Piscinibacter gummiphilus: one gene and its partner. The protein of the gene in region 1 interacts with the protein of each later gene in a pairwise test. Links are inferred from orthologs where the notes say so. Each region holds a gene or a part of one and is shown in the gene's direction. Other genes may lie near its edges. The genes, in order: A4W93_RS27045 and aceE.

Region 1 (6,015 bases):
CGAGCGCGACCTTCGGCGCGATCTCGGCGTCGAGCAGCACCAGGGCGTTGGACGTGGGCGACAGGATCTCGCGTGCGAGCACCTGCGCGGGCCAGCCCTGCTCGCCGAGAGCGACACCGGCGAGCATCTCGAGCAGCTGCGCGAGCTTGTCCGCCGACGACCCCGCATCCGCCGCAATGTGCCGCAGCGTCTCGAGCCGGATCAGCCGGCGATGCGCCTCGGCGAGCACGGCCTGGTAGAGCCCGTTGCGGCTGCCGAAGTGGTAGTTGATCGATGCGAGATCGACCCCGGCGGCCTGGGCGACGGACTTGCTGGTCGTCTCGGCGAAGCCGCTCGCGGCGAACAGCGGGCCGGCCGCCTCGAGGATGCGGGCATTGGTCAGGTCGCCATCGGTGCGCAAGGCGCGTCTTGGAGGGGGCTTGGTCATCGTGTCGGACTCCGGTCCGAGCCAGTGCTTGCCTTGAAGTTTAAATTAGATTTAAAGTCGCCGGCATCGCATGCAGGGATGGGGATGCCATGAAGAAGCTGCTGATCGTTGCCTTGGTTCTTGCCATCGCGGTGTCGATCGCGGCCGCGGCCTGGTGGCAACGGCGGGAGCGCCCTCCCGCCGACGCGCTGGTGCTCCATGGCAACGTGGACCTCCGCCAGGTGTCCCTGGCCTTCGACGGCAGCGGCCGGGTCGCCGAGATGCTCGTGGAGGAGGGCAACCGAGTGCGGGCAGGCGCGGTGCTGGCGCGCCTCGACGTGAAGACCCTCCGGCTCCAGGCGGAGCAGGCCCGCGCGCAGAGCGAAGTGCAGAAGCAGAGCCTGCTGCGGCTGGAAAACGGATCCCGTCCGGAAGAGGTGGCGCAGGCGCGCAGCCGCCTGCAGGCCGCACGCAGCGACGCCGCGCGGGCCGGGCAGGACCTGGCCCGGCTCGAACAGATCGCCTCGGAGACCGGCGGGCGCGGGGTCAGTGCGATGGACCTCGACCGAACCCGGTCGTCCACGCAGGTGGCCCGCGCGAAGGTCGCGGAACAGGAGGACGCGCTGCGCCTCGTGGAACGTGGCGCCCGCAAGGAAGACGTCGCCGCGGCCCGCGCGCAGCTCGGCGCGTCGATCGCCCAGTTGAACCTCCTCGCCCACCAGATCGAGCTGGGCGAACTCAAGGCGCCGGCCGACGGGGTCGTCCGCTCGCGCCTGCTCGAGCCCGGCGACATGGCCACGCCGCAGCGGCCGGTGTACGCGTTGGCGCTGATGCAGCCGAAATGGGTGCGTGTGTACGTGGGCGAACCCGACCTCGGCCGGGTCCGCCCCGGCATGCCGGCCCGTGTGTGGACCGACAGCGCCCCGGACCGGCCGCTGTCCGGCCTGGTGGGCGCCATCTCGTCCTCGGCGGAGTTCACGCCGAAGTCGGTGCAGACCGAGGAGCTGCGGACCAGCCTGGTCTACGAGGTGCGCGTGCGGGTCGACGACCCGGGCGACGTGCTGCGGCTGGGCCAGCCGGCGAGCGTTCGGCTGGACACCGGCGCGCCGCGATGAGTGCTGCCGCCACCGTCGTGGCCGAGGGCCTGGGCCGGACCTTCGCGGCGCCCGGTGGCAGTGTGCTGCGTGCGGTCGACGGCCTCTCGTTCACGGTGCAGGCGGGTGCCCTGACCGCCCTGGTGGGGCCGGACGGTGCGGGCAAGTCGACGTTGATGCGAATGATGGCCGGGTTGCTCAGGCCCGACGCCGGGCGCCTGCACGTGCTGGGCGTCGACGTGGTGGCCGATCCGCAGGCCGTGCAGGACCGCATCAGCTACATGCCGCAGCGCTTCGGCCTGTACGAGGACCTGAGCGTGCAGGAGAACCTCGACCTGTATGCCGACCTGCACGGCGTGCCCGCGCGGCTGCGGAACGAGCGCTTCGCGCGCCTGTTGGCCATGACGGACCTGGCCTCCTTCGCTGCGCGGCCGGCCGGCAAGCTCTCGGGCGGCATGAAGCAGAAGCTGGGGCTGGCCTGCACGCTGGTGCGCTCCCCCGACCTGCTGCTGCTGGACGAGCCGAGCGTCGGCGTCGACCCGCTGTCACGCCGCGACCTGTGGTCCATCGTCCAGCAGCTGGTGGATGACGAGCAGCTGAGCGTGATCGTCAGCACCGCGTACATGGACGAGGCGCAACGCTGCGCGAACGTCCTCGTGATGAGCGGGGGCCGCCTGCTGGCCGAAGGCACGCCGGCGGCGTTGCGCGAGCGCGCGCGCGGGTTGACCTTCGACGTGGCGCCGCCGGCCGGCGTGGTGGCGCGCGAACTGCAGGCACGCCTGATCGACGCACAGGGCCTGATCGTCGACGCCGTGCCGAAGGGCGGCGCCGTTCGGTTCATCCGCCAGCCCGACGCGCCCGCCGACCAGCTGGCGGCGCTGCTGGACGGTGCGGTCGCCGAGGCGCGCCCGGAGGAACTGGAAGACGCCTTCATGATGCTGCTGCGGCAGCACGAGGCCGCGCCGCCCGGCACCCGCGCCGAGGCCGGTGCCGGCGACGCACGGCCGGTGGAGGACGCGCCCGTCATCGTGGTGCGCGACCTCGTGCGCCGGTTCGGCGACTTCACCGCCGTGGCGAGCACCTCGTTCGACGTGCGGCGCGGCGAGATCTTCGGGCTGCTGGGGCCGAACGGCGCGGGCAAGACCACCACCTTCCGCATGCTGTGCGGCCTGCTGCCGGCCAGCGGCGGCCACCTGGAGGTGGCGGGACTCAACCTGCGGCACGCGCGTGCCCAGGCCCGCGCCCGCATCGGCTACGTGGCGCAGAAGTTCTCGCTCTACGGCAACCTGAGCGTGCGGGAGAACCTCGAGTTCTTCGGCGGCGCCTACGGGCTCCGCGGCCACGCGCTGCGCACGCGCGTGGAGGCCGTGCTGGCCCAGTTCCACCTCGACCCCGCGGCCAGCAGCGGCGAGCTGCCTGGGGGCTACAAGCAGCGGCTCGCGATGGCGGCGGGCCTGCTGCACGAGCCCGAGATCCTCTTCCTCGACGAGCCCACCAGCGGCATCGACCCGCTCGCGCGGCGCGAGTTCTGGCGCACCATCACGGCGCTGGCGCGGCGCGGGGTCACGGTCGTCGTCACCACCCACTTCATGGAGGAAGCCGAGTACTGCGACCGCATCGCGATCCAGGACGCCGGGCGGATGCTGGCGCTCGGAACGCCGCAGGAGGTGCGCCGCCAGGGCGGTGAGGCGGCACGCGACATGGACAGCGCCTTCATCGCCATCGTCGAGCAAGGCCGCCGCGAGCGGCAGGCGGCGCGAGGGGTGACGCCGTGAGCGGCACGGGCGTCGGCCGCCGACTCGTCGCCCTGATGCGCAAGGAGATGCGGCAGATGCTGCGCGACCGCGCCAACCTCGCGGTGGGCCTGCTGCTGCCGGTGATGCTGATCCTGCTGTTCGGCTACGGCCTGTCCTTCGACGTGAAGGACGCGCCGGTGGCGGTCGTGCTGGAGGACGGCTCGCCCGCCGCCCGCGACGTGGTGGCCGGGTTGCGGGGCTCGCCCTACCTGAGCCCGGTCTTCACGCCGGACATGGCCGAGGCGGTGACCCTGATGCGGAACGGCCGCGTCGGCGCCATCGTGCGCGTGCCGTCGGACTTCTCCCGGCAGCTGGCGCTGGGCCAGGCTCGCATCCAGCTCCTGCTCAACGGCGTCGACTCGAGCACCGCGAGCGCCGTGGAGGGCTACGTGGCCGGCGCCATCGGCGCCGCCGCGCAGCACCAGGCGGACCGTGCCGGCGGCCCGCGCGGCACCGGGGTCCGCATCGAGCAGCGCATGTGGTTCAACGAGGCCAACACCAGCACGTGGTTTCTCGTGCCCGGACTGCTGGCCCTCGTGATGACGCTCATCGGGGCCTTCCTGACCTCGCTGCTGATCGCCCGCGAATGGGAGCGCGGCACGCTCGAGTCGCTGTTCGTGACCCCGGTGCGGCCCGCCGAGATCGTGCTGGCCAAGCTCGTGCCCTACCTGGTGGTGGGCGCGATCGACCTCGTGATGTGCCTGCTGGCCGCGCGGCTCCTGTTCGAGGTGCCGATGCGCGGATCGCTGGCGGCCATCGTCGTGTCGTCGCTGCTGTACCTCGTGGTATCGCTGCTGCTGGGGCTGTTCATTTCGGCCGTGACCCGCAGCCAGTTCAAGGCGAGCCAGGTGGCCCTGCTCACGAGCTTCCTGCCGGCCATGATGCTGTCGGGCTTCGTGTTCGACCTGCGCAACATGCCGGCGGTGGTGCAGGGCATCAGCCAGGTGCTGCCGGCCACGCACTACATGGGCCTGATCAAGACCCTGTTCCTCGCCGGCGACAGCACCCGCATGCTGTTGCGCGACTGCACGATCCTGACGCTCTATGCCGTCGTGCTGTTCGCCGCCACGACCCGCAAGATGCGCAAGACCCTGGATTGACGCCCATGACCGGCTTCCTCGCTTCCGTCTCGCGCGTCCTGTTCCTGTGCCGCAAGGAGCTGCTGGCGCTGCTGAAGGATCCCGCCAGCCGGGTCATCCTGTTCGCCCCCGCGCTGATGCAGTCGCTGCTGTTCGGCTACGCCGCCACGTTCGACCTGACCCACGCGCGCTATGCCGTGCTGGACCAGAGCCGTGGCGCGACCTCGACGGCCCTCGTCAGCCGGCTCGATGGCACCGGCGTGTTCCAGCGGGTGGGTTGGCTCGACAGTCCACGCCAGGTCGCGCAGGCGATCGAGCGCGACGACGCGCTGATGGTGATCGGCTTCCCGGCCGACTTCGAGTCGCGGCTGGCGGCGGGTGACGCCGCGCCGCTGCAGGTGATCCTCGACGGACGCAACTCCTCCACCGCGGGGCTGGCCGCAGCCTACGTGGGGGCGATCGTGGCCGACCTGAACCAGGCGCGGGGCCTGGCTCCGCCGGTGCGCATCGAGCGGCGGGCCTGGTACAACCCCAACCTCGAATCGCGCTGGAACATCCTGCCCGCGCTGATCGCGGCGCTGAGCATGCTGCAGACGCTGCTGATCGCCGCGCTGTCGGTGGCGCGCGAACGCGAGCAGGGCACGTTCGACCAACTGCTGGTCACGCCGCTCACGCCCATGCAGATCCTCGTCGGCAAGGCCCTGCCGGCGATGTTCGTCGGGCTGGTGCAGTCCACCATCATCCTGCTCGTCGTCCGCTTCTGGTTCCAGATCCCGATGAGCGGATCGCCGTGGGTGATGTACCTGGGCCTCGTGTGTTTCACCATTGCCGCGGTGGGCATCGGCCTGTCGATCTCCGCGCTCTCGGTGAGCATGCAGCAGGCGATGCTGTCCACGTTCCTGCTGATCATGCCGCTCATGCTGCTCTCGGGCCTGCTCACGCCGGCCGGCAACATGCCCCGCGTGCTGCAGATCGCCACGTACGCGAACCCCTTGCGCTTCGGCATCGACCTGGTCCGCCGGGTGTACCTCGAAGGTGCCGGGCTGCACGAGGTCGGGGCCGATTTCATTCCCATGCTCGCGGTCGCGGCGGTCACGCTCCCGCTGGCCGCATGGCTGTTCCGCCACCGCCTGACCTGACGAGAGGTCCTGCCATGTCCACGCATCGAATCGCCGCCGCGCTCGCCCTGCTCTTGGCGATGGCGGCCTGCACCACGGGCCCGGACTTCACGAAGCCGGCCTCACCCGCCCCCGACGACTGGACCCGCTGGCGCAGCGCGGACGAATCGCTGCGCCTGCCGCCGGGCCGCGAGGAGCTTCCCGAGCGCTGGTGGGAAGCGTTCGGCGATCCCGTGCTGAACCAGCTGCAGGAGCAGGCCGTGATGGGCAGCCCGGACCTGCGCACCGCGGCCCTGCACTTCGTGCAGGCGCGCGTGCAGCGGGGGGCGGCCGACGCCCGGGCCTGGCCCGAGGTCGGGGCGTACGCCAGCGTCAACCGCCAGCGGCAGAGCGACTTCGGCGGCAGCACGCGCCTCATCGACATCCTGGGCCTGCCGCGCGAGCAGATCGTGCCGTTGCTCGTCGGTCCCTATAACCTGTACCAAGCCGGGTTCGACTTGTCGTGGGAGCTCGACCTGTGGG
Region 2 (6,231 bases), 3.6 Mb from region 1 along the record:
CGTCATCGCGCAGAAGGCGGGGTTCACGTAGGTGATGCGGCCTTCCATGTCCATGGCCCGCATGCCGGTCAGCATCGAGTTTTCCATCGCGCGGCGGAAGTTCGTCTCGCTGACCAGGGTGTTCTGCATCTGCAGCCGGCGGCGCATGTGCCGCCAAGTGCCCAGCAGCATCCAGACGGTGAGGGTGCTCAGTGCCGCCACCATCCAGAAGAGGGTGTTGCTGATGAGGCCGATGGAGGTGCGGTAGCCCTGCACCCGCAGCTTCAGGCCGTTGCCGGCCGGGGCGAGCGGCACGTCGTGGACGATGGACGCGGGCCGGGCGATCTGGCCGGGCATCAGCATCACGGTGCTCGAGAGCACCTTGTCCTGCGAGTCGATCACCGTGACCACGTGGCGGTTCGAGACGTCGGCCGGGATGAAGTAGCGCACCAGCGCCTCGACCGAGTACTCGGCGATCAGCGTGCCGGCGAAGCGGTTGTTGTCGATCAGCGGCACCTGCAGCTGGAACACCCAGTGGCCGAAGCCGTTCAGGTACGGGATCGAGTACGTGGGGTAGCGCAGCTGCTGCGTGGCCTCGAAGGTGCGCTCGGGCACGCCCTCGCGGTGGGGCATGGGCAGCGAGCGGTCGAGTTCCTCGGGGCTGCTCTCGACCTGCATGTGCATGTTGGCGCTGGAGTAGCTCGCCTGGCGCCGCAGGTCGGCATCGACCCACATCAGGTGGGTGATCTCGGGGCGCTCGCGTGCGAAGCCGGCCGCCGGCTGCACGAACCCGTCGGGCTTGATGGCGCGCGTGGCGATGTCGCGCGCCATCCGGATCAACTGCTCCTGGCTTTCGATCAGGCGCAGGCGCACCTGTTGTTGGGCGATCTCGGTATCCCGTTTGACGGATTCCTGCTCTCTCTCCAATTCCTCATTGCGGAGGTACCAGAACGCCGAGATGATCGCGGCAAGGAACAGCAGCACGGAGACGAGCGGCCCGAGGGTGGCGTAACGATCCTGGCGGGACGGCGACTGGCGGCGCCACCAGGTGCCGAACAGGCGCTTGGCGAGGTCACTGCCGGGAGTGGGTGGAGCGGGCGGTACTTTCACGGGCTGCATCCGTCGATTATCGAGGCTGCGGGGTGGTCGAACGGTTCGCCACTCCGCATTGCGATACGGAGGGAACCCTTGGTTCCACTGGTGAATTTCACGATAAGAAACGGTTTTGCACAATTTGGGAATTCTTTCGCCTTGTGCGACACTCCGCGCCACCTTGAACCGTGATTAGAGGAGATCGTGATGTCGGCCCTGCCTGAATCCTTCCTTGGCGCCTCGGCGAACGACGCCGACTCGCAGGAAACCCGTGAGTGGCTGGATGCGTTGTCGGCCCTGATCGAGACCGAAGGGGGCGACCGTGCGCACTTCCTGCTCGAACAGCTCATCGACCACGCCCGCCAGGTCGGCATCGACATGCCGTTCTCCGCGACCACGGCGTACGTGAACACCATCCCCGCCGACCAGGAAGAGCGTTGCCCCGGCAACCTCGAGATGGAAGAGCGCCTGCGCGCCTACATGCGCTGGAACGCGATGGCCATGGTGGTGCGCGCGAACCGCCTGCACCCGGCCGACGGCGGCGACCTCGGCGGGCACATCTCGTCGTTCGCCTCGCTGGCCACGATGTTCGGCGCCGGCTTCAACCACTTCTGGCACGGCGCCACCGAAGACCACGGCGGCGACCTGCTCTACATCCAGGGCCACAGCTCCCCCGGCATCTACGCCCGCGCCTTCATGGAAGGCCGCATCACGGAAGAGCAGCTCAACAACTTCCGCCAGGAAGTCGACGGCAAGGGCATCTCGAGCTACCCGCACCCGAAGCTGATGCCCGAGTTCTGGCAGTTCCCGACGGTGTCGATGGGCCTCGGCCCCCTGATGGCCATCTACCAGGCCCGCTTCCTGAAGTACCTGCACGCCCGCGGCATCGCCGACACCTCCAAGCGCAAGGTCTGGGTGTTCTGCGGCGACGGCGAGATGGACGAACCCGAATCGCTCGGCGCCATCGGCCTGGCCGCGCGCGAGAAGCTCGACAACCTGATCTTCGTCGTCAACTGCAACCTGCAGCGCCTCGACGGCCCGGTGCGCGGCAACGGCAAGATCATCCAGGAACTCGAAGGCGAGTTCCGCGGTTCCGGCTGGAACGTCATCAAGCTGCTGTGGGGCAGCTACTGGGACCCGCTGCTCGCCCGCGACAAGGACGAGCTGCTGCGCAAGGTCATGATGGACACGCTCGACGGCGACTACCAGGCCTTCAAGGCCAACGACGGCGCCTTCGTCCGCAAGAACTTCTTCGGCCGCCACCCCAAGCTGCTCGAGATGGTCGCGAAGATGAGCGACGACGACATCTGGCGCCTGAACCGCGGCGGCCATGACCCGCAGAAGGTGTACGCCGCGTACCACCGCGCCGTGAACCACAAGGGCCAGCCCACCGTCCTGCTGATCAAGACCGTCAAGGGCTTCGGCATGGGCAAGATCGGCGAAGGCAAGAACACGGCCCACCAGACCAAGAAGATGGTCGACGAGGACGTGAAGATCTTCCGCGACCGCTTCAACATCCCCATCCCCGACGACAAGATCGCCGAGGTGCCGTTCTACAAGCCGGCCGACGACACGCCCGAGATGCGCTACCTGCACGAGCGCCGCAAGGCCCTCGGCGGCTACCTGCCGCAGCGCCGCCCGAAGGCCGACGAGTCGTTCACCATCCCCGCGCTGGACACGTTCAAGGCCACGCTCGAGCCCACCGCCGAAGGCCGCGAGATCTCGACGACCCAGGCCTACGTGCGCTTCCTGACGCAGCTGCTGCGCGACAAGGACCTCGGCCCCCGCACGGTGCCCATCCTGGTCGACGAAGCCCGCACGTTCGGCATGGAAGGCCTCTTCCGCCAGATCGGCATCTACAACCCGCAGGGCCAGCTCTACACCCCGGTCGACAAGGACCAGGTGATGTACTACCGCGAGGACAAGGCCGGCCAGATCCTGCAGGAAGGCATCAACGAGGCCGGCGGCATGAGCAGCTGGATCGCCGCGGCCACGTCGTACGCGACGAACAACCGCGTGATGATCCCGTTCTACGTCTACTACTCGATGTTCGGGTTCCAGCGCATCGGCGACCTGGCCTGGGCCGCGGGCGACATGCAGGCGCGCGGCTTCCTGCTGGGCGGCACGTCGGGCCGCACCACGCTGAACGGCGAAGGCCTGCAGCACGAGGACGGCCACAGCCACATCCTCGCCGGCACGATCCCGAACTGCATCAGCTACGACCCGACCTTCGCGCACGAAGTGGGCGTGATCCTGCACCATGGCCTGAAGCGCATGGTGGAGAAGCAGGAGAACGTGTTCTTCTACCTGACGCTGCTCAACGAGAACTACGCGATGCCGGGCCTGACCGCCGGCACCGAAGAGCAGATCATCAAGGGCATGTACCTGCTGCAGGCCGGCGCGAAGAAGACGCCGCGCGTGAACCTGCTCGGCAGCGGCACCATCCTGCGCGAATCCATCGCCGCCAAGGAGATGCTCGAGAAGGAATGGGGCGTGGCCGCCAACGTGTGGAGCTGCCCGAGTTTCAACGAACTGGCCCGCGACGGCCAGGACTGCGAACGCTGGAACCTGCTGCACCCCACCGACACGCCGCGCGTGCCGTTCGTCGCGCAGCAGCTCGAGCCGCATGCCGGCCCGGTGATCGCGTCCACCGACTACATGAAGTCGTACGCCGACCAGATCCGCGCGTTCCTGCCGAAGGGCCGCACGTTCAAGGTCCTCGGCACCGACGGCTTCGGCCGCAGCGACTTCCGCAGCAAGCTGCGTGAGCACTTCGAGGTCAACCGCCACTACATCGTGGTCGCGGCGCTCAAGGCCCTGTCCGAGGAGGGCACGGTGCCCGCCGCGAAGGTGGCCGAGGCGATCAAGAAGTACGACATCAAGGCCGACAAGATCAATCCGCTGTACGCCTGAACAAGAAGACCCGGAGAAACGACATGGCATTGGTCGAAGTCAAGGTTCCCGACATTGGGGACTTCAAGGAAGTCGAAGTCATCGAGCTGCTGGTCAAGGCGGGGGACACCATCAAGGTGGACCAGTCGCTGGTGACCGTGGAGAGCGACAAGGCGTCGATGGAGATCCCGTCGAGCACCGCCGGCGTGATCAAGGAACTGCGCGTGAAGATCGGCGACAAGGTCGCCGAGGGCTCGATCGTGCTGGTGCTGGAAGCGGCAGGTGGTGCCGCCGCCCCGGCTCCGGCACCCGCCGCAGCCGCTCCGGCGCCCGCACCCGCTCAAGCCGCCGCACCCGCACCGGCCCCCGCCGCCGCCGGTGGCAGCCGCACCATCGAGCTGGTGGTGCCGGACATCGGTGACAGCAAGGACGTCTCGGTGATCGAGGTGTTCATCAAGGTGGGCGACACGCTGAAGGCCGAGCAGAGCGTGATCACCGTCGAGAGCGACAAGGCCTCGATGGAGATCCCGTCGTCGCACGCCGGGGTGGTCAAGGAACTCAAGATCAAGCTCGGCGACAAGGTCAGCCAGGGCTCGGTGCTGGCCACGCTGGAAGTGGCCGGTGGTGCCCCCGCTGCGGCTGCCGCGGCGCCGGCGCCTGCCGCCGCCTCGGTGCCGGCCGCCGCACCGGAAACCCCGTCGACCCCGGTGGTCGAACGTGTCGTGCCCACGGCCGCGCTGCCCGCCGCCGAACCGCCGCCGGCCACCGGCCGCCTGCCGCACGCGTCGCCCAGCATCCGCAAGCTCGCCCGTGAACTGGGCGTTCCGCTGGCGGAAGTGCGTGGCTCGGGCCTGAAGGGCCGCATCACCCACGCCGACGTGCAGAACTTCGTCAAGGGCGTGATGGACGGCAGCGTGCGCACGCAGGCCCAGGGGAAGGCGCCCGCCGCCGCGGCCGCCGCCGGCGGTGGCGCGTTCCCGGGGCTGCTGCCCTGGCCGCAGGTCGACTTCACGAAGTTCGGCCCGGTCGAGCGCAAGGACCTGTCGCGCATCAAGAAGATCTCGGGCGCGAACCTGCACCGCAACTGGGTCGTGATCCCGCACGTGACGAACCACGACGATGCGGACATCACCGAACTCGAAGCCTTCCGCGTCCAGCTGAACAAGGAGAACGAGAAGTCGGGCGTGAAGGTCACGATGCTCGCGTTCCTGATCAAGGCCATGGTCGCCGCGCTGAAGAAGTTCCCCGACTTCAACGCCTCGCTCGACGGCGAGCAGATCGTGCTGAAGCAGTACTACCACATCGGCTTCGCGGCGGACACGCCGAACGGCCTCGTGGTGCCGGTGCTCAAGGACGCCGACAAGAAGGGCGTGATCCAGATCTCCCAGGAGATGAACGCCCTGGCCGCGAAGGCCCGCGACGGCAAGCTGACCCCGGCCGACATGAGCGGCGGCTGCATCTCGATCTCGTCGCTCGGCGGCATCGGTGGCCGCTACTTCACGCCGATCATCAACGCCCCGGAAGTGGCAATCCTCGGCGTGTGCCGCTCGACGACCGAGCCGGTGTGGGACGGCAAGGCCTTCCAGCCGCGCCTGATGCTGCCGCTCAGCCTGAGCTGGGACCACCGCGTGATCGACGGCGCTTCGGCGGCCCGCTTCAACGCGTACCTCGCGCAGATCCTCGGCGACTTCCGCCGCGTGCTGCTCTAAGCCCCACCTTCACGGAAAGAGAACCATGTCGCTCATCGACATCAAGGTGCCGGACATCGGCGACTCCAAGGACGTGGCCGTCATCGAGCTGCTGGTCAAGCCCGGTGACACCATCAAGGCCGAGCAATCGCTGATCACTGTCGAGAGCGACAAGGCCTCGATGGAGATCCCCGCGACACACGCGGGCGTGGTCAAGGAGCTGAAGGTCAAGCTCGGCGACAAGGTCAGCGAAGGGTCGCTGATCCTGACGCTCGAAGCCAGCGGTGCGGCCGCCCCGGCGCCTGCGCCTGCGCCGGCTCCCGCGCCGGCCGCAGCCGCCCCTGCACCGGCCCCCGCGGCAGCGCCCGTCGCGGCCTCGTCGTTCGGCGGCACCGCCGATGTCGAGTGCGACGTGCTGGTGCTGGGCGCCGGCCCCGGCGGCTACTCCGCCGCGTTCCGCGCCGCCGACCTCGGGCAGAAGGTGGTGCTCGTCGAGCGCTACAAGACGCTCGGCGGCGTGTGCCTGAACGTGGGCTGCATCCCGTCCAAGGCGCTGCTGCACGTGGCCGCCGTGATGGAC

What was found.
Region 2: the proteins of A4W93_RS27045 (region 1) and aceE interact in binary tests that used the Escherichia coli proteins (3 or more experiments, as listed by UniProt). The link is inferred for Piscinibacter gummiphilus from one-to-one orthologs.

Annotation. Positions count from the first base shown.
Region 1 is NZ_CP015118.1:5,894,837-5,900,851, reverse strand. The notes cover bases 897-3,896. They hold A4W93_RS27045 (ATP-binding cassette domain-containing protein), read left to right. Parts: upstream 897-1,517; coding sequence 1,518-3,275; downstream 3,276-3,896. Other genes in these bases: A4W93_RS27040 (ABC transporter permease), read left to right, coding at 3,272-3,896; A4W93_RS27050 (HlyD family secretion protein), read left to right, coding at 897-1,521. Outside these bases: A4W93_RS27055 (TetR/AcrR family transcriptional regulator), read right to left, coding at 1-427; more of A4W93_RS27050, read left to right, coding at 517-896; more of A4W93_RS27040, read left to right, coding at 3,897-4,396; A4W93_RS27035 (ABC transporter permease), read left to right, coding at 4,402-5,514; A4W93_RS27030 (efflux transporter outer membrane subunit), read left to right, coding at 5,529-6,015. UniProt on the Escherichia coli protein: Part of the ABC transporter complex YbhFSR that could be involved in efflux of cefoperazone. Probably responsible for energy coupling to the transport system.
Region 2 is NZ_CP015118.1:2,299,914-2,306,144, forward strand. What follows is about bases 969-4,184. They hold aceE (pyruvate dehydrogenase (acetyl-transferring), homodimeric type), read left to right. Parts: upstream 969-1,278; coding sequence 1,279-3,984; downstream 3,985-4,184. Other genes in these bases: A4W93_RS10460 (PAS domain S-box protein), read right to left, coding at 969-1,098; aceF (dihydrolipoyllysine-residue acetyltransferase), read left to right, coding at 4,008-4,184. Also shown: more of A4W93_RS10460, read right to left, coding at 1-968; more of aceF, read left to right, coding at 4,185-5,672; lpdA (dihydrolipoyl dehydrogenase), read left to right, coding at 5,698-6,231. UniProt on the Escherichia coli protein: Component of the pyruvate dehydrogenase (PDH) complex, that catalyzes the overall conversion of pyruvate to acetyl-CoA and CO(2).